Regions from separate parts of the Cupriavidus sp. FW305-46 genome, predicted to be linked through region 1. Evidence: predicted binding sites of a transcription regulator. Region 1 holds the regulator's gene; each other region holds the start of a gene.
The links. Region 1 encodes sigma-54, which starts transcription at its own class of promoters, with help from an activator protein. Its sites were predicted from a motif close to TGGCANGNAANCTGCTTT; they were not measured.
Positions count from the first base shown of each region.

Region 2: AC3WON_RS29215 (circularly permuted type 2 ATP-grasp protein) is a predicted target of sigma-54. The motif match lies at 2,316-2,333, and genes of this name have one in related genera.
Region 3: AC3WON_RS08790 (pilin) is a predicted target of sigma-54. The motif match lies at 2,202-2,219, and genes of this name have one in related genera.
Region 4: AC3WON_RS21215 (TorF family putative porin) is a predicted target of sigma-54. The motif match lies at 3,231-3,248, and genes of this name have one in related genera.

Region 1 is NZ_JBYSZI010000040.1:4,285-9,300, forward strand. It holds gene hprK (HPr(Ser) kinase/phosphatase) at 1-188, opposite strand, end outside; gene ptsN (PTS IIA-like nitrogen regulatory protein PtsN) at 270-725, opposite strand; gene hpf (ribosome hibernation-promoting factor, HPF/YfiA family) at 1,182-1,532, opposite strand; gene AC3WON_RS19550 (RNA polymerase factor sigma-54) at 1,581-3,062, opposite strand; gene lptB (LPS export ABC transporter ATP-binding protein) at 3,197-3,997, opposite strand; gene lptA (lipopolysaccharide transport periplasmic protein LptA) at 4,066-4,716, opposite strand; gene lptC (LPS export ABC transporter periplasmic protein LptC) at 4,784-5,016, opposite strand, start outside.
Region 2 is NZ_JBYSZI010000094.1:7,741-12,756, forward strand. It holds gene AC3WON_RS29210 (alpha-E domain-containing protein) at 1-548, opposite strand, end outside; gene AC3WON_RS29215 (circularly permuted type 2 ATP-grasp protein) at 616-2,091, opposite strand; gene AC3WON_RS29220 (gluconokinase) at 2,426-2,932, opposite strand; gene edd (phosphogluconate dehydratase) at 3,082-4,977, opposite strand; gene AC3WON_RS29230 (hypothetical protein) at 4,976-5,016, shown strand, end outside.
Region 3 is NZ_JBYSZI010000013.1:56,316-61,331, reverse strand. It holds gene sucC (ADP-forming succinate--CoA ligase subunit beta) at 1-56, shown strand, start outside; gene sucD (succinate--CoA ligase subunit alpha) at 156-1,037, shown strand; gene AC3WON_RS08795 (TerC family protein) at 1,272-1,967, shown strand; gene AC3WON_RS08790 (pilin) at 2,287-2,778, shown strand; gene AC3WON_RS08785 (PglL family O-oligosaccharyltransferase) at 2,879-4,678, shown strand; gene AC3WON_RS08780 (hypothetical protein) at 4,680-5,016, opposite strand, start outside.
Region 4 is NZ_JBYSZI010000045.1:37,881-42,896, forward strand. It holds gene amt (ammonium transporter) at 372-1,931, opposite strand; gene AC3WON_RS21210 (P-II family nitrogen regulator) at 1,964-2,302, opposite strand; gene AC3WON_RS21215 (TorF family putative porin) at 2,355-3,152, opposite strand; gene AC3WON_RS21220 (accessory factor UbiK family protein) at 3,538-3,816, shown strand; gene AC3WON_RS21225 (YifB family Mg chelatase-like AAA ATPase) at 3,897-5,016, shown strand, end outside.

The DNA of each region.
Region 1 (5,016 bases):
AGCACCTGGATGCGGTTGGGGTGGATCAGGTTCAGGTGGCCCACCAGGTCGGCGGCGGAGGTGGCTTCGCGGGCGAACTCCACGTCGAAGGCGCGGTCCGCACCTTCCAGGCCGGCCACCCACGAGAGTTTGATGTCGGCTGCGTTGTCGTCGAAGATGGACTGGGAGGTGACGCCGGTGAGTTCCATGCGGTATGACTGGTGGGGCGGTTTGCGAAGCGCCTCGGCGCCTGCCCGGTCTGGTGCCGGCCCGCTTGAGGGGTCAGGGGATCAGGGATGCCATGCGATCAGCAACTGATGGACGGCATCGGGCGTGGGCAGCGTGGCCAGCCCTTCACGCATGTCGCGGTCGGAAAGCAGTTGCGCGATTTCGGACAGGATTTCCAGGTGCTGCTGCGTAGCCTGTTCGGGCACCAGCAGGAAGATCAGCAGCGATACCGGCTTGCCATCGGGAGATTCGAACGGAATTGGTTCGGCCAGGCGCATGAACGCGGCCAGCGGCTGCTTCAGGCCCTTGATGCGGCCGTGCGGGATTGCCACGCCGGCGCCCAGGCCGGTGGATCCAAGCGACTCGCGCGCGAACAGGTTGTCCGTCACGATGGCGCGCGCCACACCATGGTTGTTCTCGAAGAGGAGCCCGGCCTGCTCGAACACACGCTTCTTGCTGGTGACGCTGACGTCGAGGGTGATGTTGCCGGGTGGCAGCAATTTGGCCAAACGATTCATGGGCGATGCGCAGGATTTCAGTTAGCGGGCGGACCGCCCCGCCGGGCAGTGGGCTGGCTCCGGCCTGCCGTTGGCCTGGCCGGAGGCGTCCGGCCCATTATAGAGCAGCGACTACTCCCGCATTGTGCAGCGCAACGGGGCAAGCCGGTGCAGAACGATACATGGTGATGCAATCGTGCCTCCGCGGCGGGGAGCCGGTGCACCGGTGCGGGGCACGGCCAGGATTCCCTCTCTTTGTATGGCGCAGCATACACCTTGGCGCAGCGCTTGCGAACACCCTTGCTCATTCGGGTGAAAAGCATTGGCTCCGGCGCCACAGCCGGGCCGCGCCGCCAGTGCGGGCGCGGCATGCCGGCGGCAACCGGGAACGCGAGGGCGCAAAAAAGCCGCGCTTCATGGCGCGGCTTGCCTGTTCAATCCTGATTCAGCAGCCCGCTGCGGGGCTGCCGGGCACGGTCATTGCTGCATTTGCGCTGCGGCCATCTGGTACTTGACCGCTTCGCGGTCGTGGCCTTGCACGCGATCCTTGTAGCGGATCACCTGACGGTCCAGCTTGTCGACGAGTGCGTCGATCGCTGCATACAGGTCTTCGTGATGCGCTTCGACAAAGATGTCCTTGCCCTTGAGATGTAGATTGATTTCCGCGTACTGACGCCGGTCCTTTTCCTTATGGTTGTCGACAGAGAGCAGCACACTAACGCCAATGACTTGATCGAAATGCCTGACGATTCGCTCCAGCTTCGTTTCCACGTACTCACGCAGAGGGGGCGTGATGTCCAGGTGGTGTCCACTGATCTTGAAGTTCATAGCGCTTCTCCTTCTGAAAGAGCCTCACCAGGCAGGCGGTGGGCTCGGCTACAAAGACTTGCGGAGATTGACTGCGGGGATCTTCAGGGCTTCGCGATACTTGGCAACGGTGCGGCGTGCGACAACGAAGCCTTGTTCGCCCAGCAGTTCGGCAATGCGACTGTCGGAAAGGGGATTCCTCGGGTCTTCGGCTCCTATCAGTTGCTTGATCAAGGCGCGGATGGCCGTTGATGAAGCCGCGCCACCGGTTTCGGTGGACACGTGGCTGCCGAAGAAGTACTTCAGTTCGAAAGTACCCATCGGCGTTGCCATATATTTATTGGTCGTCACCCGGGAGATGGTTGACTCGTGTAAACCCAGTGTATCGGCAATCTCCCGCAAAACCAAGGGGCGCATGGCGATTTCGCCGTGGCTGAAAAAGTTCTTTTGACGCTCGACAATGGCCTGCGAGACACGCAGGATTGTGTCGAACCTCTGCTGGATGTTCTTGATCAGCCAGCGCGCCTCCTGCAGCTTCTGCTGCAGCCCGGCGGTGCCGGACTCACCCTTCGCGCCACGCAGGATTTGTGCATACATGTCATTGATGCGCAGCCTCGGCATCACATCCGGATTGAGCTGCGCGATCCAGCCGCCGCCACCCTTGCGCACGAACACGTCCGGCACCACGAAGTCCGCCTCCGGGCGGCTGTATGCATGGCCGGGGTAGGGCGCCAGCGAGCGGATCAGTTCGTGTGCGGACTTCAGCGCCGCTTCATCGACCTGCAGCGCCTTCTTCAGCCGCGTGTAGTCGCGTACTGCGAGCAACTCCAGGTGGTTGGTCACGATGTTCAGGGCCAGTTCGCGCTGCGGGTGCGTCAGGCGCCGCAACTGCAGGGCCAGGCACTCGGCGGCGTTGCGCGCGCCCACGCCGGGCGGGTCGAAGCTCTGCAGCAGCGTGAGGATGGCGTGGACTTCCTCGATCTCGAACTCGAGTTCTTCCGGCAACTCCGTGCAGATCTCCTCAAGCGATGCGCTCAGGTAGCCATCATCGTCGAGTGATTCGATCAGGAAGATGGCCAGGCCCTTGTCGCGCGCGGAGATCTTCAGCGGCGTGAGCTGTTCCATCAGGTACTCGCGCAGCGTGGGCTCGGCTTCACGCAGCTGCATCGGCGTTTTTTCATCCTCGTCGCCCTGGGGGCGGCGGGCAAAGTCGTCCAGGCTCCAGTCGCCGCTGCCATAGTCGTCGCCGTTGCCGCTGTCGCCATAGCTGTCGTCGTCAGCCGCGCCATCGGCGCGGGCCTCGCCATTGCCCTGCGGCTCTGCCGGCGCGGGCGCCGGTGCGCTCTGCAGGTTGACCGAGCCGTCGGCCGCAACGCGCAGCGGGCTTTCGATCCAGTCGTTCTCACGTTCGAGCAGAGGGTTTTCCGTCAGCGCCTGTTCGACCTCTTGCTGCAGTTCCAGCGTGGAAAGCTGCAGCAGCCGGATCGACTGCTGCAGTTGCGGGGTCAGGGCCAGATGCTGGGAAAGGCGGAGCTGTAGCGACGGTTTCATGCGACCTATTCTATGCGCATCTTTCCGTTGTTGGAACGGAAATTGCTATCGCTTATGCGGTCTGATCGCTGCTGGCTGTGGCAGGCCCACGTGCGCCCGCGAATAGGCCTGCCGCTCCATGGCAGGCCGCTGCATCACATGCGGAAGTTCTCGCCCAGGTAGACGCGCCGCACTGCGTCATTGGCGATGATTTCCTCGGGCTGGCCCGCGGCCAGCACCGTGCCTTCGCTGATGATGTAGGCGTGGTCGCAGATGCCGAGCGTCTCGCGCACGTTGTGGTCGGTGATCAGCACGCCGATATTGCGCGCCTTGAGGAAGCTGACGATGCGCTGGATCTCGCCCACGGCGATCGGGTCCACGCCGGCGAAGGGTTCGTCCAGCAGGATGAAGCGCGGCGACGACGCCAGCGCGCGCGCGATTTCCACGCGGCGGCGCTCGCCGCCCGACAGCGACAGCGCCGGGTTGTTGCGCAGGTGCGCGATCTGCAGGTCGTCGAGCAGCGAATCGAGGCGGCGCTCGATCTCGGCCTTGGCCAGCGGCTTGCCCTTGTCCAGCTGCAGCTCCAGCACCGCGCGGATGTTCTCTTCGACGTTGAGCTTGCGGAATACCGAGGCTTCCTGCGGCAGGTACGACAGCCCCATGCGCGCGCGCTCGTGGATCGGCAGGCCGCTGATGTGGTCGCCGTCGAGCACGATATCGCCTTCGTCCAGCGCCACCAGGCCCACGATCATGTAGAACGACGTGGTCTTGCCCGCGCCGTTGGGCCCGAGCAGGCCGACCACCTCGCCGCTCTTCACGTCGAGCGAGACGTCCTTGACCACCGTGCGCGAGCCATAGCGCTTCTTCAGGTGGCGCACGACCAGGGTGCTGCCGCCGGCAAGGACGGTGGAGGCTTCGACGGAAGGCTTGTCGGCGATGGTTGCGGTATCGGTCATTGGCACAGTCTGGCGTTCAGGCGTTTCCGGCGCCGGCCGCATGCGATGCACGCAGCCGGCGCCAGGCGTCAGGGTTTGTTGGCAGGCGCGGGCGCTGGCTTCAGGTCCAGCGGCGAGCCGCTGCTGCCCGTGGCGCCGGCCTTCTGGTCCTGGCGCGGCGACAGCACCGCGCGTACGCGGCCGGACGGATTGGCGGCCGCGGCGTCGCCGCTGCCGCCGCCGGCAGCCGTGTAGAACTCCTTGCGGCTGTCGTAGGTCAGCACCGCGCCGCGGATCTCGTCGACCTGCTTGGCGCCCTGCAGGCGCGCCATGCGGGCATTGCCGATCAGCTTGGAGTACTCCTGCTTGCCGTCGTACTCGATGCGGTCGCCCCAGCCGTCGATGTATTCGTCGACGCCTTCGCGCTTCTGCCGGATGTAGGCCTGCTTGCCCGGCTTGGCGGTGGCCACCGCGAACTGGTAGCCCTCGGGATCGGTGCGCAGTTCGGCGGCGTCGGACTTCAGGATCATGGTGCCCTTGGTCAGCACCACGTTGCCGGTCAGCGTATAGATCTGCTTGACGTCGTCGTAGCTGGCGTTGTCCGCCTCCAGCACCATCGGCTTGTCGCGGTCCGCGCGCTCGGCCAGGGCGGGCTGGGCCAGCAGGCCGAAGGCCATGGCCAGGGCGAGCAGGGCCGGGGCGGTGCGTCGACGGGACGATGTCGTCAGGGAAGCAGTCATGTTGGCAGGGTTGCTTGAGGGCGTCTGGGTACGTTGGTGCGGGTTGGTGCGGCCCCCGGGCCGGGGCTCAGGACCCCGGCGCGCGGCCCGGGGTCGGCCCGGTGATGATGGTGCCGCGTACATTGCCGAGCAATTGTACTTCGCGCGTGACGTTGTTGAAGATCAGGCCGTTGGCGGTCATCACCGACGGCCCGCGCGTCAGCTTGACCGGCTTGTCGGTCTTGACGATGTCGTCATTGACCAGCAGCTGGAAATAACTGGATGCGGCGGTCAGCTGCGGGTCCTTGGACACGTCCACGC
Region 2 (5,016 bases), on a different contig from region 1:
TGGAACTTGACGTCGAGGATCCGCGCGGTGTTGTCGGCGCGCTCCAGGAATGTGCCCAGCCGCATGAAGTGGAAGGCATCGTCCTTGAGCATGGTGCCGAACTGGACCCCGCGCGCCAGGTGCGAGCGGAACTTGACCCATTCAAAGAACGCCGACGGGTCTTCCTTCAGCACGCCGTCGGCGATCAGGCGCTGCACCTCCAGCCAGGTGGTGTTGACGGTCTCCCAGACCTCGGTGGTCAGCGAGCCGCGCACCGCGCGCGCGTTCTCGCGCGCCGCGCGCAGGCAGCTCATGATGGACGAGGCGTTGGTCATGTCGCGCACCATGAAGTCGATCACATCGTCGCGCGACAGCAGTCCGTACTTGTGGTCGAAGACGTCGGTCAGCTCGGAGATATCGAGCATGGCCCACCAGCCCTGCTCGGCCACCTCGGCCGATTGCGGCAGGAGCGAGGTCTGGTAGTTGACGTCGAGCATGCGCGCAGTGTTCTCCGCGCGCTCGGTGTAGCGGGCCATCCAGAACAGGTGGTCGGCGGTGCGGCTCAGCATGTGGGCTCTCCTGGCGTGGCGGCGGTCGCCATGGCGGTCGTTGCGGCGGTCATCACGTGGTTCGCGTTCATCGTTCCAGCACCCAGGTGTCCTTGGTGCCGCCCCCTTGCGAGGAATTCACCACCAGCGAGCCTTCGCGCAGCGCCACGCGGGTCAGCCCGCCTGGCACCATGCGCACCTCCTTGCCCGACAGCACGAACGGGCGCAGGTCGATATGGCGCGGCGCGATGCCCGACTCCACATAGGTCGGGCAGGTCGACAGCGCCAGCGTCGGCTGCGCGATGTACTGCTCCGGGCGCGCCTTCACCACTTCGCGGAAGGCATCGATCTCGGCCCGCGTGGCGGCCGGGCCGACCAGCATGCCGTAGCCGCCGGCGCCGTGGGTCTCCTTGACCACCAGTTCTTCCATATGGTCCAGCACGTACTGCAGGTCGTCCGGGCGCCGGCACATATAGGTCGGCACGTTGCTGAGGATGGCCTCTTCGCCCAGGTAGAAGCGGATCATGTCGGGCACGTACGGATAGATCGACTTGTCGTCGGCCACGCCCGTGCCGATGGCGTTGCAGATGGTCACGTTGCCGGCGCGGTAGACCGACAGCAGGCCGGCCGCGCCCAGCGAGGAGTCGTGGCGGAACACCAGCGGGTCGAGGAAGTCGTCGTCGACGCGGCGGTAGATCACGTCGACGCGCTGCGGGCCCTGCGTGGTGCGCATGAACAGGTGGTCGTCCTCGACGAAGAGATCGCTGCCTTCGACCAGTTCCACGCCCATCTGCTGCGCCAGGAAGGCATGCTCGAAGTAGGCCGAGTTGTACATGCCCGGCGTCAGCACCACCACGGTGGGATCGGCAATGGCCTGCGGCGACACCCCGCGCAGCATGTCGAGCAACAGGTCAGGATAGTGGGCCACCGGCGCCACGCGGTTGCGCGCGAACAGGTCCGGGAACAACCGCATCATCATCTTGCGGTTTTCCAGCATGTACGACACCCCCGAGGGCACGCGCAGGTTGTCTTCCAGCACGTAGAACTCGCCCTCGCCGGCGCGCACCACATCGATGCCGGCCACGTGCGCATAGATGTCGTGCGGCACGTTGACGCCTAGCATCTCGGGCCGGTACTGGGCGTTGTTGTAGATCTGGTCGGGCGGGATCACGCCGGCGCGGATGATGTCCTGGCCGTGGTAGATATCGTGGACAAAGCGGTTGAGCGCGGCCACGCGCTGGCGCAGCCCTTTTTCCAGCAGCGCCCATTCGCTGGCCGGGAAGATGCGCGGGATCACGTCGAACGGAATGGTGCGTTCGGTGCCGCTGTTGGCTTCATCCTTGTCGCCGTAGACGGCAAAGGTAATGCCCACGCGCCGGAAGATCAGGTCGGCCTCGGCGCGCTTGTTGCCCATCGTGCCTTCAGACTGCCGCGCCAGCCAGTCAGCGAAATGCCGGTAATGCGCGCGCACCGCGCCTTCAGGCAATGCCTGCCCCGCCTGGATAACCCATTGCGCCCTGTCCGTGCGCCAGTCCAGCATCTCGTCGAAATACCGCCCCGCCATGATGGCCGTTCCTCCATGTCGCGGGCTTCCGGTGCTACCGCTTCACTGCGACTTCGGGGTCGCTACCGGCTGCCCTGGTTTTGCCCTGGCTTTCCTGTCCCCAGCCCGCCGCGCCTGCCCGTTCGGGACGCTCACGGCGATACTGTCGAGTCACTGGCCCTTTCAGCATACCCGTACCGGCGAAACCCGCAAGCTGGCGGGTGCCGGCCGGCACGGAAAGTGAACTAGCAAGATGTCTGCCAGCGCACGCAAAAACGGCCGCCAGCCAGGCTGGCGGCCGCTTGCGGGCTGCACGGGCACGGGGCCGGCCGGAACGGTCGGCGAGGTCAGCAGGTCAGCGCGCCGCGGCGGCGCCCTGCGGCACCGTGGCCTGCAGGATGGTGGCGACCAGCGCCTCGGGCGACTGGCGGATGTCGAGCACCAGCGCGTCGCTGGGCTCTTCCAGCGTATCGAACTGGCTTTGCAGCAGGTCGGGGTTGAAGAAGTGTTCCGTGCGCGCGGACAGGCGCGTGCCGATCAGCGATGCATCGCCCTTCATGAAGACGAAGGTCACGCCGCCGTCGGGCGGGGTCAGCCGGTCGCGGTAGGCCTGGCGCAGTGCCGAGCAGGTGAACACATGGGTGCGGCCTTCGGCCCGGGCCGCGTCGATGGCTGCGCGCATGGCCGCCAGCCACGGCCAGCGGTCTTCGTCGGTCAGCGGGACGCCGGCGTGCATCTTGGCCTTGTTGGCGTCGCTGTGGAATGCATCGGCGTCATGGAAGCCGCAGCCCAGTCGCTGCGCCAGCAACTGGCCGACCGTGGTCTTGCCGCTGCCGGAAACGCCCATCAGGATATAGATCATGTCTGCTCCGTCGGTCTTGGTATCGGATGGTGTCGCCATCCTTGTCTGTCCTTGTCGGTCCAGCTGGACGTCCTTGCGGCGGCGCAAAGACGCCCGGGGGCGCTGCCGCCCCGCAGGGAACTTCAGGGGAAAATCGGCCTCAGGCCTGGCTATTGTGCGACGGTTTGCGCCGCTGCGGTACGTTGGCGCCCGCCTGCGCCGGCCCCGGCATCCGCCTCGGACAGGTCAAGTGCGCTGCCGCCCTCTTCCGCGATGCGCGCGTGGCGCCGGAACAGGCCGAACAGGCCGCGCCCCAGGCTGAATTGCGCGAAATCGTCGTCCGGCGCCGCAGCCAGCTCGCGCGCCGCGAATTCGCCTTCGTCGCCCAGCCACTGCAGCGTGCCGGCAACGGCATCGACACGGATGCGGTCGCCGTCGCGCACGCGCGCGAGCGCGCCGCCGGCCAGCGCCTCGGGGCCGACGTGGATCACCGCCGGCACCTTGCCCGACGCGCCGGACATGCGGCCGTCGGTCACCAGCGCCACCTTGTGGCCGGCGTCCTGCAGCGCGCCCAGCACCGGGGTCAGGCGGTGCAGCTCGGGCATGCCGTTGGCATTCGGCCCCTGGAAACGCACGACCGCGACCAGGTCGCCGGTCAGCTCGCCCGCATCGAAGGCCGCCTGCAGCGCCTCTTGCGCATCGAACACCCGCACCGGGGCTTCGACCACGCGGTGCTCCGGCGCCACCGCCGAGACCTTGATCACGCCGCGGCCCAGGTTGCCCTGCATCAGCCGCAGCCCGCCCTCGGCCGAGAAAGGCTCCGCGGCCGTCGCCAGCACCTGTGCGTCGCCGCTGTGCGCCGCGCCGTCGCGCCAGCGCAGCACGCCGTCGGTCATCACCGGTTCCTGCGCATAGCGGGCCAGCCCGGGGCCGGCCACGGTCTGCACGTCCTCGTGCAGCAGGCCGGCCTGCAGCAGTTCGCGGATGACGAAACCGGCGCCGCCCGCGGCATGGAAGTGGTTCACATCGGCCGAGCCATTCGGGTAGACGCGCGCCAGCAGCGGCGTGATGCGCGACAGCAGGTCGAAATCGTTCCAGTCGATGACGATGCCCGCGGCGCGCGCCATCGCCACCAGGTGGATGGTGTGGTTGGTGGAGCCGCCGGTCGCCAGCAGGCCGACCATGGCGTTGGCAATGGCGCGTTCGTCAACAATGCGCGCCAGCGGCAGGTATTCGTCGCCGCGCGCGCGCAGGGCGATCGCGCGTTGCGCGGCCGCCGCGGTCAGCGCATCGCGCAGGCCGCTGTCCGGGTGCACGAAGGCCGCGCCCGGCAGGTGCAGGCCCATGATTTCCATCAGGAACTGGTTGCTGTTGGCGGTGCCGTAGAAGGTGCAGGTGCCGGCGCCGTGGTAGGCCTGGCATTCGGCTTCGAGCAGCGCGTCGCGCCCGACCTGGCCGGTGGCGTAGAGCTGGCGCACGCGCGCCTTCTCCTTGTTGGGCAGCCCGCTGGCCATCGGGCCCGCCGGCACGAACACCATCGGCAGGTGGCCGAACTGCAGCGCGCCCATCAGCAGGCCGGGCACGATCTTGTCGCACACGCCCAGCATCAGCGCCGCATCAAAGGTGTTGTGCGACAGCGCCACCGCGGTGCCCATCGCAATCGCATCGCGCGAGAACAGCGACAGCTCCATGCCCGGGTTGCCCTGCGTGATGCCGTCGCACATCGCCGGCACGCCGCCCGCCACCTGCGCCACCGCGTCCACCGCGCGCGCGGCCTCGCGGATCACGGCGGGGTAGCGCTCGTACGGCTGGTGCGCCGACAGCATGTCGTTGTACGCGGTGACGATGCCCAGGTTGGGAGCATGGTCGACGCGCAGCTTCAGCTTGTCGTTGGCCGGCAGTGCGGCAAAGCCGTGCGCCAGGTTGGCGCAGGACATGCCGCGCAGCGGCCCCAGTTCAGCCTGGGCGCGCTCGCAGCGGGCAAGGTAGGCGGCGCGGCTGGCGCGGCTGCGCGAAACGATGCGCTCGGTGACGGCAAGAAGCTCGGCATGGACGGCAGAAGGCATGGCGGAGACGTTCCTTGTGGGCTTGGTGGCGGCGCGGCA
Region 3 (5,016 bases), on a different contig from region 1:
CCGACACGATGGAAGAAGCCGCCCAGAAGGTGGTGGCCGCTGCCGCTGGCAAGTAAGCCGTCGCACGAACGCAACCATACGCGAACGCGAGCGGTGCGCAGGCGCTCCCTTGAGCCCCTGTGCGCGCCGCTCGTAGCCAAGCAAAGGATTACAGCATGTCGATTCTGATCAACAAAGACACCAAGGTCATCACCCAGGGCATTACCGGCAAGACCGGCCAGTTCCACACCCGTGGCTGCCGCGACTACGCCAACGGCAAGAACGCCTTTGTAGCAGGCGTGAACCCGAAGAAGGCCGGCGAAGACTTCGAAGGCATTCCCATCTACGCCAGCGTCAAGGACGCCAAGGCCCAGACCGGCGCCACCGTGTCGGTCATCTACGTGCCGCCCGCAGGCGCCGCTGCCGCGATCTGGGAAGCCGTTGACGCCGACCTGGACCTGGTGGTCTGCATTACCGAAGGCATCCCCGTGCGCGACATGATGGAAGTCAAGGACCGCATGCGCCGCGAGAACAAGAAGACCCTGCTGCTGGGACCGAACTGCCCGGGCCTGATCACGCCGGACGAAATCAAGATCGGCATCATGCCGGGCCACATCCACAAGAAGGGCCGCATCGGCGTGGTGTCGCGCTCGGGCACGCTGACGTACGAAGCCGTGGGCCAGCTGACCGCGCTGGGCCTGGGCCAGTCGTCGGCCGTCGGCATCGGTGGCGACCCCATCAACGGCCTGAAGCACATCGACGTGATGAAGATGTTCAACGACGATCCGGAAACGGACGCCGTGGTCATGATCGGTGAGATCGGCGGTCCGGACGAAGCCAACGCGGCCAACTGGATCAAGGACAACATGAAGAAGCCGGTGGTTGGCTTCATCGCTGGCGTGACCGCGCCTCCGGGCAAGCGCATGGGCCACGCCGGCGCGCTGATCTCGGGCGGTGCCGATACCGCCCAGGCCAAGCTGGAAATCATGGAAGCCTGCGGTATCAAGGTGACCAAGAACCCGTCGGAGATGGGCCGCCTGCTGAAGGCAATGCTGTAAGTTGTACCTCCTCATTCCCGCTAGCGCGGGGATGAAGAACCAGACAATGCCCCCGCCCGTGCGGGGGCATTGTCGTTCTGGAGGACGGTTCGGCGTGGCTTCCGGCACGAAACATTACAAGATTGAAATCTAATCGAAAGGTTCGTGCGGTAAACAGTCATGTCCGTGTTTCGAGACATCCGAAATCCCGTCAGATGACGGGTGTGCCATCTATAAAATTCGAGGAGCCCTCCCGTGGAACTGCTGTCTTCCACCACATTCTGGATTGCGTTGGGATCGATCATCCTGACCAATATCGTCCTGTCCGGCGACAACGCGGTGGTGATCGCGCTCGCCTCGCGCAACCTGCCGCCCGCCCAGCAAAAGAAAGCCATCTTCTGGGGCAGCGCCGCCGCCATCATCATGCGCGTGGTGCTGACCGTGGCCGCGGTCAAGCTGCTGAGCCTGCCGTACCTGAAGATCGTCGGCGCCGTACTGCTGGTCTACATCGGCGTGCAACTGCTGACCGGCGATGACGACGAGGAAGGCCACGACGGCAAGGACAATATCTGGGCCGCGATCCGCACCATCCTGATCGCGGACCTGGTGATGTCGCTCGACAACGTGGTGGCCGTGGCCGCCGCCGCGCAGAAGGGCCCCGAGGGCAGCCAGCTGATGCTGCTGATCATCGGTCTGGGCCTGTCGATCCCGCTGATCGTGTTCGGCAGCACGCTACTGCTCAAGGTGATGGAACGCTTCCCGGTCATCATCGTGCTGGGCGCCGCGCTGCTGGGCTACCTGGCCGGCGAAATGCTGGTCAGCGACCCGGTCGACGCCGCCTGGTTCGAAGTCCACGTGCCGCACGCCCACCTGGTATTCGGCGCCGCCGGCGCGATCCTGGTGGTGATCATGGGCAAGCTGCTGAGCCGCCGGTCGGCGCAGGCCGCCTGACGAGGTTCCGCCCAGGCGAGAAGGGCGGCCAGCTGGCCGCCCTTTTTCGTTGGCGCGCCGGCAAGGCGGTCGTCGGTGCCTTGGCCAACTAACTCATGTGAGTGATCGCACATTTTGTCGCTTCGCGCGGTGGTAGGGGACGCGAGTGACAAATTTTGGCGCATACGGCATGCATCCCCCCTGACGGGTGACGAAATTTGTCGCTTTTCACCCCCTGCGGATGGGGGATGCCGCTGGCACGCTTACTGCTCAATAGTCCCCGCGTCACGAAACCGAAGACGTGCAACGCTCAACCAAAATCTCTTCGAGGGGTCAAATCATGCAACGGGTACAACTGAAGAAACTGGGCCGTCGTGTCCAGAAGGGCTTTACGCTGATCGAACTGATGATCGTGGTGGCGATCGTTGGTATCCTGGCGGCCATTGCAATTCCGCAGTATCAGGATTACACGCGACGCGCACGCGTCTCTGAAGGCATTGCACTGGCTTCCTCGGCGAAGACGGCGGTTACAGAAACTTTCCAGTCGCGCGGGATTGGCGCCATGATCGCCGCCACCGGTTGGGTCGCGCCGGCCGCGACGCCGAGTGTTAACAGCGTCGCTATCGCAGATACAGGCGTGATCACCATCACTTACAATCAGGCTGTTATGGGAACGGCGGCAGCACCGACGCTCTTGTTCACTCCCGTGGACGCCGCTGGCGCAGCGATGGCCCTAGACGTGGCCGCTGGAGCAACTTGGCCCAACCAGTGGAGCTGCTCCCTCGGCGGCACCCTGCCGAACAACCTGCGTCCGGGAAACTGCCGCCCGTAACGACAGGATTGACGTAGGTTGTATGGAAAGCGCCTTCGGGCGCTTTTTCTTTGTTCACCCTGCAAGCTATCATGCGCCTTTTCCCTAAACAGCCGCGCTAATGCTGCCGTCCAGGACCTTCCTACCGTCGGCCGCCCTTTTCGCAGCAATCTTCGTCCCGCTGCTAATCTCCCGGCACACGCTGCCGCTGGCGACGTTCTACGGCGAATGGACCGCCGCGCTCTGCGCGCTCGCCGTCCTCGCTATCCATGCGGGTCGCCGCCCCGTGGCATCGCCTGGAGTGTCGCTGCCGTGGGTGACACTGCTGTTTCTCTGGCTGGTCGCCGTCGGACTTGTCTTGGGCGCCACTGGCCATCACGACATCACCGGTAGCCGCCTCACCACCATCCTCACGCTGTTCCTGGGCGCAGCGGTGACATGCGCCGCATGGTCGTACCGAGGCACGTCTGCGGCATCCACTCAGAACATCGGCGACACTCTCGCCACCGCCTTCCTCATCGCCGGCCTGCTGGGTACCCTCACGCAATGGGTGCAGTTGTTCCATCTCGAACCCCGTGCCTTCGGCCTCGTCTCCAGCTACTTTTACGACAGCAACCGCCGCCTCTGGGGCAACCTGAACCAGCCCAACCACCAGGCCACCGTTGAGGGCCTGGCGTTGGTGGCGTCAATGTGGCTGGCCTCGCGCGGCCGCCTGCGTTTCCCGATGTGGCTCGCCGCCGTGGCCCTGCTGGAAAGCGGCATCGTGCTGTCCGGATCGCGCACCGGCGTGCTGCATGTTGGCCTGGCTGCGGTCTATGCACTGGTCGCCGCGTGGCTCGCACGAGGCGAGCGGCGCGACTCGGATCCGATGCAGCGACCCGTCGGCCTGCTCGTCGCAGCAGTCTCAATGGTGGCAATGCTACTGATCCTGCAACCCGCAATCCGCGCAGCAGGGCAAGCCTTCGACTGGCGCCTGTTCGACACCATCGCCCAACTCGAAGCAGAAGACCAGATGTCCGCACGCAGCGCACTGTGGACCCACGCGCTGGCAATGTTCCGCTCCCACCCCTGGTTCGGCGTCGGCTGGGGCGAGTTCGGCTGGGCGCAATTCCAGCAGTTGCAGCAAGTCGGCGTGAAGGTGGAGATGTCCCTGCACGCCCACAACGCCATCCTCGACCTGCTGGCGAAGACGGGCATCGTCGGCACCGCCGGCGTAGGCCTGATCCTGCTGGCGTGGCTATGGCGCGTGATTCGCGTTCGCCTGTGGCACGGCGATGGCGAAGAGCGCAAGCAGACCGTGCTGGTTCTTACCTGGCTGGCGATGCTGTGCGCGCATTCGATGCTCGAATACCCGCTGCATTACCTCTATTTTTTCCTGCCGTTCTGCTTCATGCTCGGTTGGCTGGAGCCGTCGGGCTTCGGGCGTTGGCGCGTGCCGATGCCAGTGGCACGTGGACTGGCGATCGCGTTTGTCGTGGTAGCCGCGATCGTGCTGGCCACCATGTGGCAAGACTACCGCCGCGCCGAAGCGCGCGAATACGCCAGCAGCGAAGGCCGCAGCGCCTTGCCGATGCCGCGCTTCTGGTTCCGCCAGCACGCGCAGGCCGATGCTGCCGGCCTGGCCACGATTACGCCGGCCAATGCGGCCGAGTTGTTGCCCGCCCACATCGCGGCCGTCCACCTGCTGCCTACGCCGACCATGATCGCGCGCACCGCATGGCTGCTGGCGCTGACCGGCGATCCTGCGCAAGGCCGCCAGTGGATGGAACGGCTGCGCTGGTACTACCTTGGCGATGAAGTTGCGCAATACGCCGAGATTGCGAAGGCATGCCGCGATCTGGCAGCAGACCAACGCCCGCAGGGATTCTGCGCATGGGTCGGCGACCGTTCGCGTCGGTACTCCGAATGGCCCCGGGACTGACCTAGTAGTACGGGTACGGGCTGTAGTAGACCGGCGGCGGAGGCGGCGGATAGTAGTAGTACCGAGGTGCCGGCGGCGCAGCGGCCACGCGTCCGGGGGCCGGCACGCGGTTGCCGCTGGCGTACATGCACTGAACGTAGGCGGCATCGTATTGCTGTTGCGTGCCGTAACCCGCGTACTGGGCATTGCCAGCGCCGACCGCCGCGCCAGTCAGCAGGCCGACGCCTGCACCCACCGCCGCACCCGAGCCGCCATTAAAGGCCGCGCCCGCGGCTGCGCCGAGGGCGGTGCCGACCACGGCGCTGCCGACGGCGGCATTGTTGGCGGCCTGCGCGGAC
Region 4 (5,016 bases), on a different contig from region 1:
CGCTCTTAAATGGCCTGACAGATACGGGGAGCGTTCTGCAGGTGGAGGAAACTGCCTCACTGGCAATGTATGTGCCCCGCACATTAAAGACAATTGAAGCTTTTTAAGATCGGAGTTAAGCACTTTGCGAAAAACCCGCGCGGGGCGCGGGGGGATCGCCTGCCAGCCCTTGCCGGCACTCGGCTGGCGGGTTTTGCGAGGAACCACGGAAGTCCTCCAGGAGCATTCGCGACACGCGTGGTTCGGCGCGGCTGAGCGGCAAATGTCTGCAATCTCAGGCAATGCCGGAAAGAAAAAAGCCCGGCACGCGGCCGGGCGAAAACTCCTGAGAGAAGATTCCCAATCAGCTCTCCAGCACAACACTTTTGCGGTCAGACTTCATACGCGGTCTCGCCGTGCGAGGTGATATCCAGGCCCTCGCGTTCTTCGTCTTCCGGCACCCGCAGGCCGATCAGCATGTCCACCAGCTTGTAGGCCACGAAGGCGACCACGCCGGACCACACCACGGTGGTCAGCACGCCTTCGAACTGGATCCAGAGCTGGCCGGCGATCGAGTAGTCGTCCGCCACCTTGTTGGCCACGTAGTCGTAGATGCCCGTGCCGCCGAGGCTGGGCGCGGCAAACACGCCGGTCAGCAGCGCACCCACGATGCCGCCCACGCCGTGCACGCCGAACACATCCAGCGAGTCGTCCATGCCCAGCATGCGCTTCAGGCCGGTCACGCCCCACAGGCACAGCAGGCCGGCGATCAGGCCCATCACGATCGAGCCCATCGGGCCGACAAAGCCGGCCGCCGGGGTGATCGCCACCAGGCCGGCCACCGCACCCGAGGCACCGCCCAGCATCGACGGCTTGCCCTTGCCGATCCACTCGCCGAAGGTCCACGCCAGTACGGCGGCGCAGGTGGCCAGCAGCGTGTTGACGAAGGCCAGCGCGGCCGAGCCGTTGGCTTCCAGCGCCGAGCCGGCGTTGAAGCCGAACCAGCCGAACCACAGCAGCGAGGCACCCACCATGGTGAAGGTCAGGCTGTGCGGACGGATCGCCTCACGGCCGAAGCCGATGCGCTTGCCGAACATATAGGCGCCGACCAGGCCGGCCACGGCCGCGTTGATGTGCACCACGGTGCCACCAGCGAAGTCGAGCGCGCCCTTCTGGAACAGCCAGCCCGACTTGGCGGTCGCGGCGGCGCCGGCAGCAGCGTCGGTGTAGGCGTCAGGACCCGGCCAGAACCAGACCATGTGGGCCATCGGGATGTAGGAGAAGGTGAACCACAGCACCACGAACACCAGCACGGCCGAGAACTTGGCGCGTTCGGCGAAGGCGCCGATGATCAGGCCGCAGGTGATGCAGGCGAAGGCGCACTGGAAGGCGAAGTAGCCCAGTTCCGGCACCACCACGCCCTTGCTGAAGGTGGCAGCCACGGCCTCGACCGTCAGCCCCTTCATGAAGAGCCGGTCGGTGCCGCCGAAGAAGGCGTTGCCCTCGGTGAAGGCAAAGCTGTAGCCGTAGATCGCCCACAGCAGCGCCACCAGCGAGAAGATCACCAGGCACTGCATCAGCACCGACAGCATGTTCTTGGAGCGCACCAGGCCGCCGTAGAACAGCGCCAGGCCAGGCAGCGTCATCAGGATCACGAAGGCGGTCGAGACCAGCAGCCAGGCGGTGTCGCCCTTGTTGGGCACCGGTGCGGCCGGCGCGGCGGCAGCTTCCGCGGGGGCGGCGGCCGGTGCTGCCGCGGCAGGCGCAGCGGCAGCAGCCGGCGCCGACGCTTCGGCAGCGGCTGCGGCGGGGGCGGCGGAGGCGGCCGGGGCAGATGCCTCGGCGGCCGGCTTGTCCTGTGCGGCGGCCGGCGTGGAGATGCCCACGCCCGCCGTGCCGATGGCCAGCGCCATCGCGCCGGCCGTCAGGAATCGCTTGAACCAGGTTTTCATGTGCTTAACCTCTTGTGATGTGCTGTCTCGGGTCACAGGGCATCGCCGCCGGTCTCGCCGGTGCGGATGCGGATGACCTGCTCGATCGGTGCCACGAAGATCTTGCCGTCGCCGATCTTGCCGGTGCGGGCCGATTTCTCGACCGCCTCGATGGCGCGCTCGACCACGTCGTCGGGCACCGCCACCTCGATCTTCACCTTGGGCAGGAAGTCGACGATGTATTCGGCGCCGCGGTACAGCTCGGTGTGGCCCTTCTGGCGGCCGAAGCCTTTCACTTCGGTCACGGTAATGCCGGACACGCCCACGTCCGACAGCGCTTCGCGCACTTCGTCGAGCTTGAACGGCTTGATGACTGCGATGATGAGTTTCATCCGATTTCTCCTCGGGGCAGGCCGGTGCTGCCCGCCCGGCCTGCGGCAATGATTAGAAAGTCTTGGTGATCGAGGCCCAGGCCGTGGCCTTGCCCAGGTAGCGGCCGCGGTTGGCGCTGGTGTAGGCCACTTCCTTGGCGTTGGTATCGACATAGGCAACCGCCAGCGCGAAGCCCTTGCCCAGGTCCTTGGTCAGGCCGATCTTCCAGTCGGTGTACGAGGCGTCGCTGTTGTGCTTGACGCCCTGGTAGCCGACGTGCGCGTTCAGCGTCAGGTCCCAGAAATTCAGCGGGACATTGGCGCTCAGATCGACGTAGTAGCTGTTCTTGCTGTCGGCCCAGCCAAACAGGTTGGTGACCGAGTGCGAGTACTTGAGCATGACCGGGCCCCAGCCGATGCCGGCGTACAGTTCCGTGGTGTAGGGGCGCGGGTTGTTGTAGCCGCCCGGGTAGTAGTACTCGAGCACGCCCAGGTCATAGTTGAACTCGGTGCCGGCGACCTTGAAGGTGTTCTTGAAGCCGCCGTAGAAATCCATTTCGACCGGGGCCGAGACCGCCGGGTTGGCATCCTCGAGCCAGCTGATGCTGGAGTTCCAGTTGCCCACATAGAAGCCGCTTTCGTGGGCGTAGTCAAAGCCACCCTGGATGGCCGGGCGCAGGTTGGTCTGGCTGATGCCGCGATAGCGGTAGTCCGAGACCAGCGACACGTTGGCCGTGAACGTATGCGGCGATGCCGGCTCGGCAGCGGCGGCGGCCGGTGCCGGGGCCGCCGCTTCCGTGCTTTGCGCGTAGGCGGTGGCGGCGGCACTGGTCAGGACAACCGCGCTGACTGCAAGGGCCAACTTCTTCATGGGTTTCTTCTCCTTATTCCTGAGGCTCGGATTTCGTTTATTGGATTTCGGTGATTCAATGAGGCAGGCGCACCTACTACTGCAACTGCCATGCCAGCTCCCCGGAAATCTGCGGTCCATGGCGGCCGTGATGGCGTGCCGTGACCAAAGCCAGACTTGAATCTGCCCTGCAGCGAAGCCAGATCGGGTTAAAAGGTGTGAACGCCGATGCGCCGGAGCTTTCGCCCACGTGCCTCACGGGCGATAATTGAGTCCTGACGGTGGCTGCGTGCGCGACACCCAGGCTGCGCGCCCGCAATCGGGGCGCCCAATTCCTGTGCGAAAGCGCGCTAAACGCCAGATGCCCACCCGGATTGGCACCAGTTAGGTGCGCAAAGGAGAAACCATGAAACCGACCGATCTCTTCAACGACCTGCAGAACAAGGTCAGCGAGGCGCTGCGCAACTCGCCGGCAAGGGACATCGAAAAGAACGTGCGCAGCATGATGACCCAGGGCTTTGCCAAGCTGGACCTGGTCACGCGCGAGGAATTCGACGTCCAGTCGCAGGTGCTGGCCCGCACCCGCGCCCGCCTGGAGGAACTGGAGGGCCGCGTGGCGGAGCTTGAGCGCCGCGCCGGCATCACGCCCGGCGCCGGCTCGGTGGACTCGACCGGGGGCGCGTGAGCACGCCGGTCCTGCCCGATCCAACCCGCCGCCTGAAGGCCGCCACCCCTGGCGGCCTTTTTCGTTAACAGTTCGATGACATGAGCCTTGCCGTCCTACGCAGCCGGGCACTGACCGGCATCGCCGCGCCGTCGGTGCGGGTCGAGACCCACCTCGCCAACGGCCTGCCGGCATTCACCATCGTCGGCCTGGCCGACACCGGCGTGCGCGAAAGCCGCGAGCGCGTGCGCGCCGCCATCCTCAACAGCGGTTACGAGTTCCCCAACCGCCGCATCACCGTCAACCTGGCCCCGGCCGACCTGCCCAAGGAATCCGGCCGCTTCGACCTGGCCATCGCGCTGGGCATCCTGGCCGCCAGCGGCCAGATTCCGTCCGAGGCACTGGATGCACATGAGTTCGCCGCCGAGCTGTCCCTGTCCGGCGAACTGCGCCCCGTGCGCGGCGCGCTGGCCATGGCCATGGGCCTGGCGCGCGACAACGCCGCCGCCGGCGAGTCGCCGCGCGCCTTCCTGGTGGCCGCAGGCAATGGCGCCGAAGCCGCGCTGATCGAGGACCTGGCGGTGCATGCCGCGGCCACGCTGCGCCAGGCCTGCGACCACCTCTGCCCCGTGCCGGAGGCACGGCTGCCCCGCGCCATGCCGGCGTTGCTGCCCGCCACCACGGACCGCGGCCCCGACATGCGCGACGTGCGCGGCCAGGCCCAGGCGCGCCGGGCCATGGAAGTGGCCGCCGCCGGCCAGCACTCCGCCCTGCTGGTGGGGCCGCCGGGCACCGGCAAGTCGATGCTGGCGCAGCGCCTGCCCGGGCTGCTGCCGCCGATGACGCTGCAGGAAGCACTGGAGTCCGCCGCGGTCATGAGCCTGACGCCGGGCGGCTTCCGCACCGCGCTATGGGGCCAGCGCCCGTTCCGGTCGCCGCACCACACGGCATCCGGGCCGGCCATGGTCGGCGGCGGCGGCAACCCGCGCCCGGGCGAGATCTCGCTGGCGCACCACGGCGTGCTGTTCCTGGACGAGCTGCCCGAATTCGACCGCAGGGTGCTGGAAGTCCTGCGCGAGCCGCTGGAATCCGGCCGCATCACCATCGCCCGCGCCGCCGGCCACGCCGACTTCCCCGCCTGCTTCCAGTTCGTCGCGGCGATGAACCCCTGCCCGTGCGGCTACCTCGGCCATCCCGACCGCCCCTGCCGCTGCACGCCCG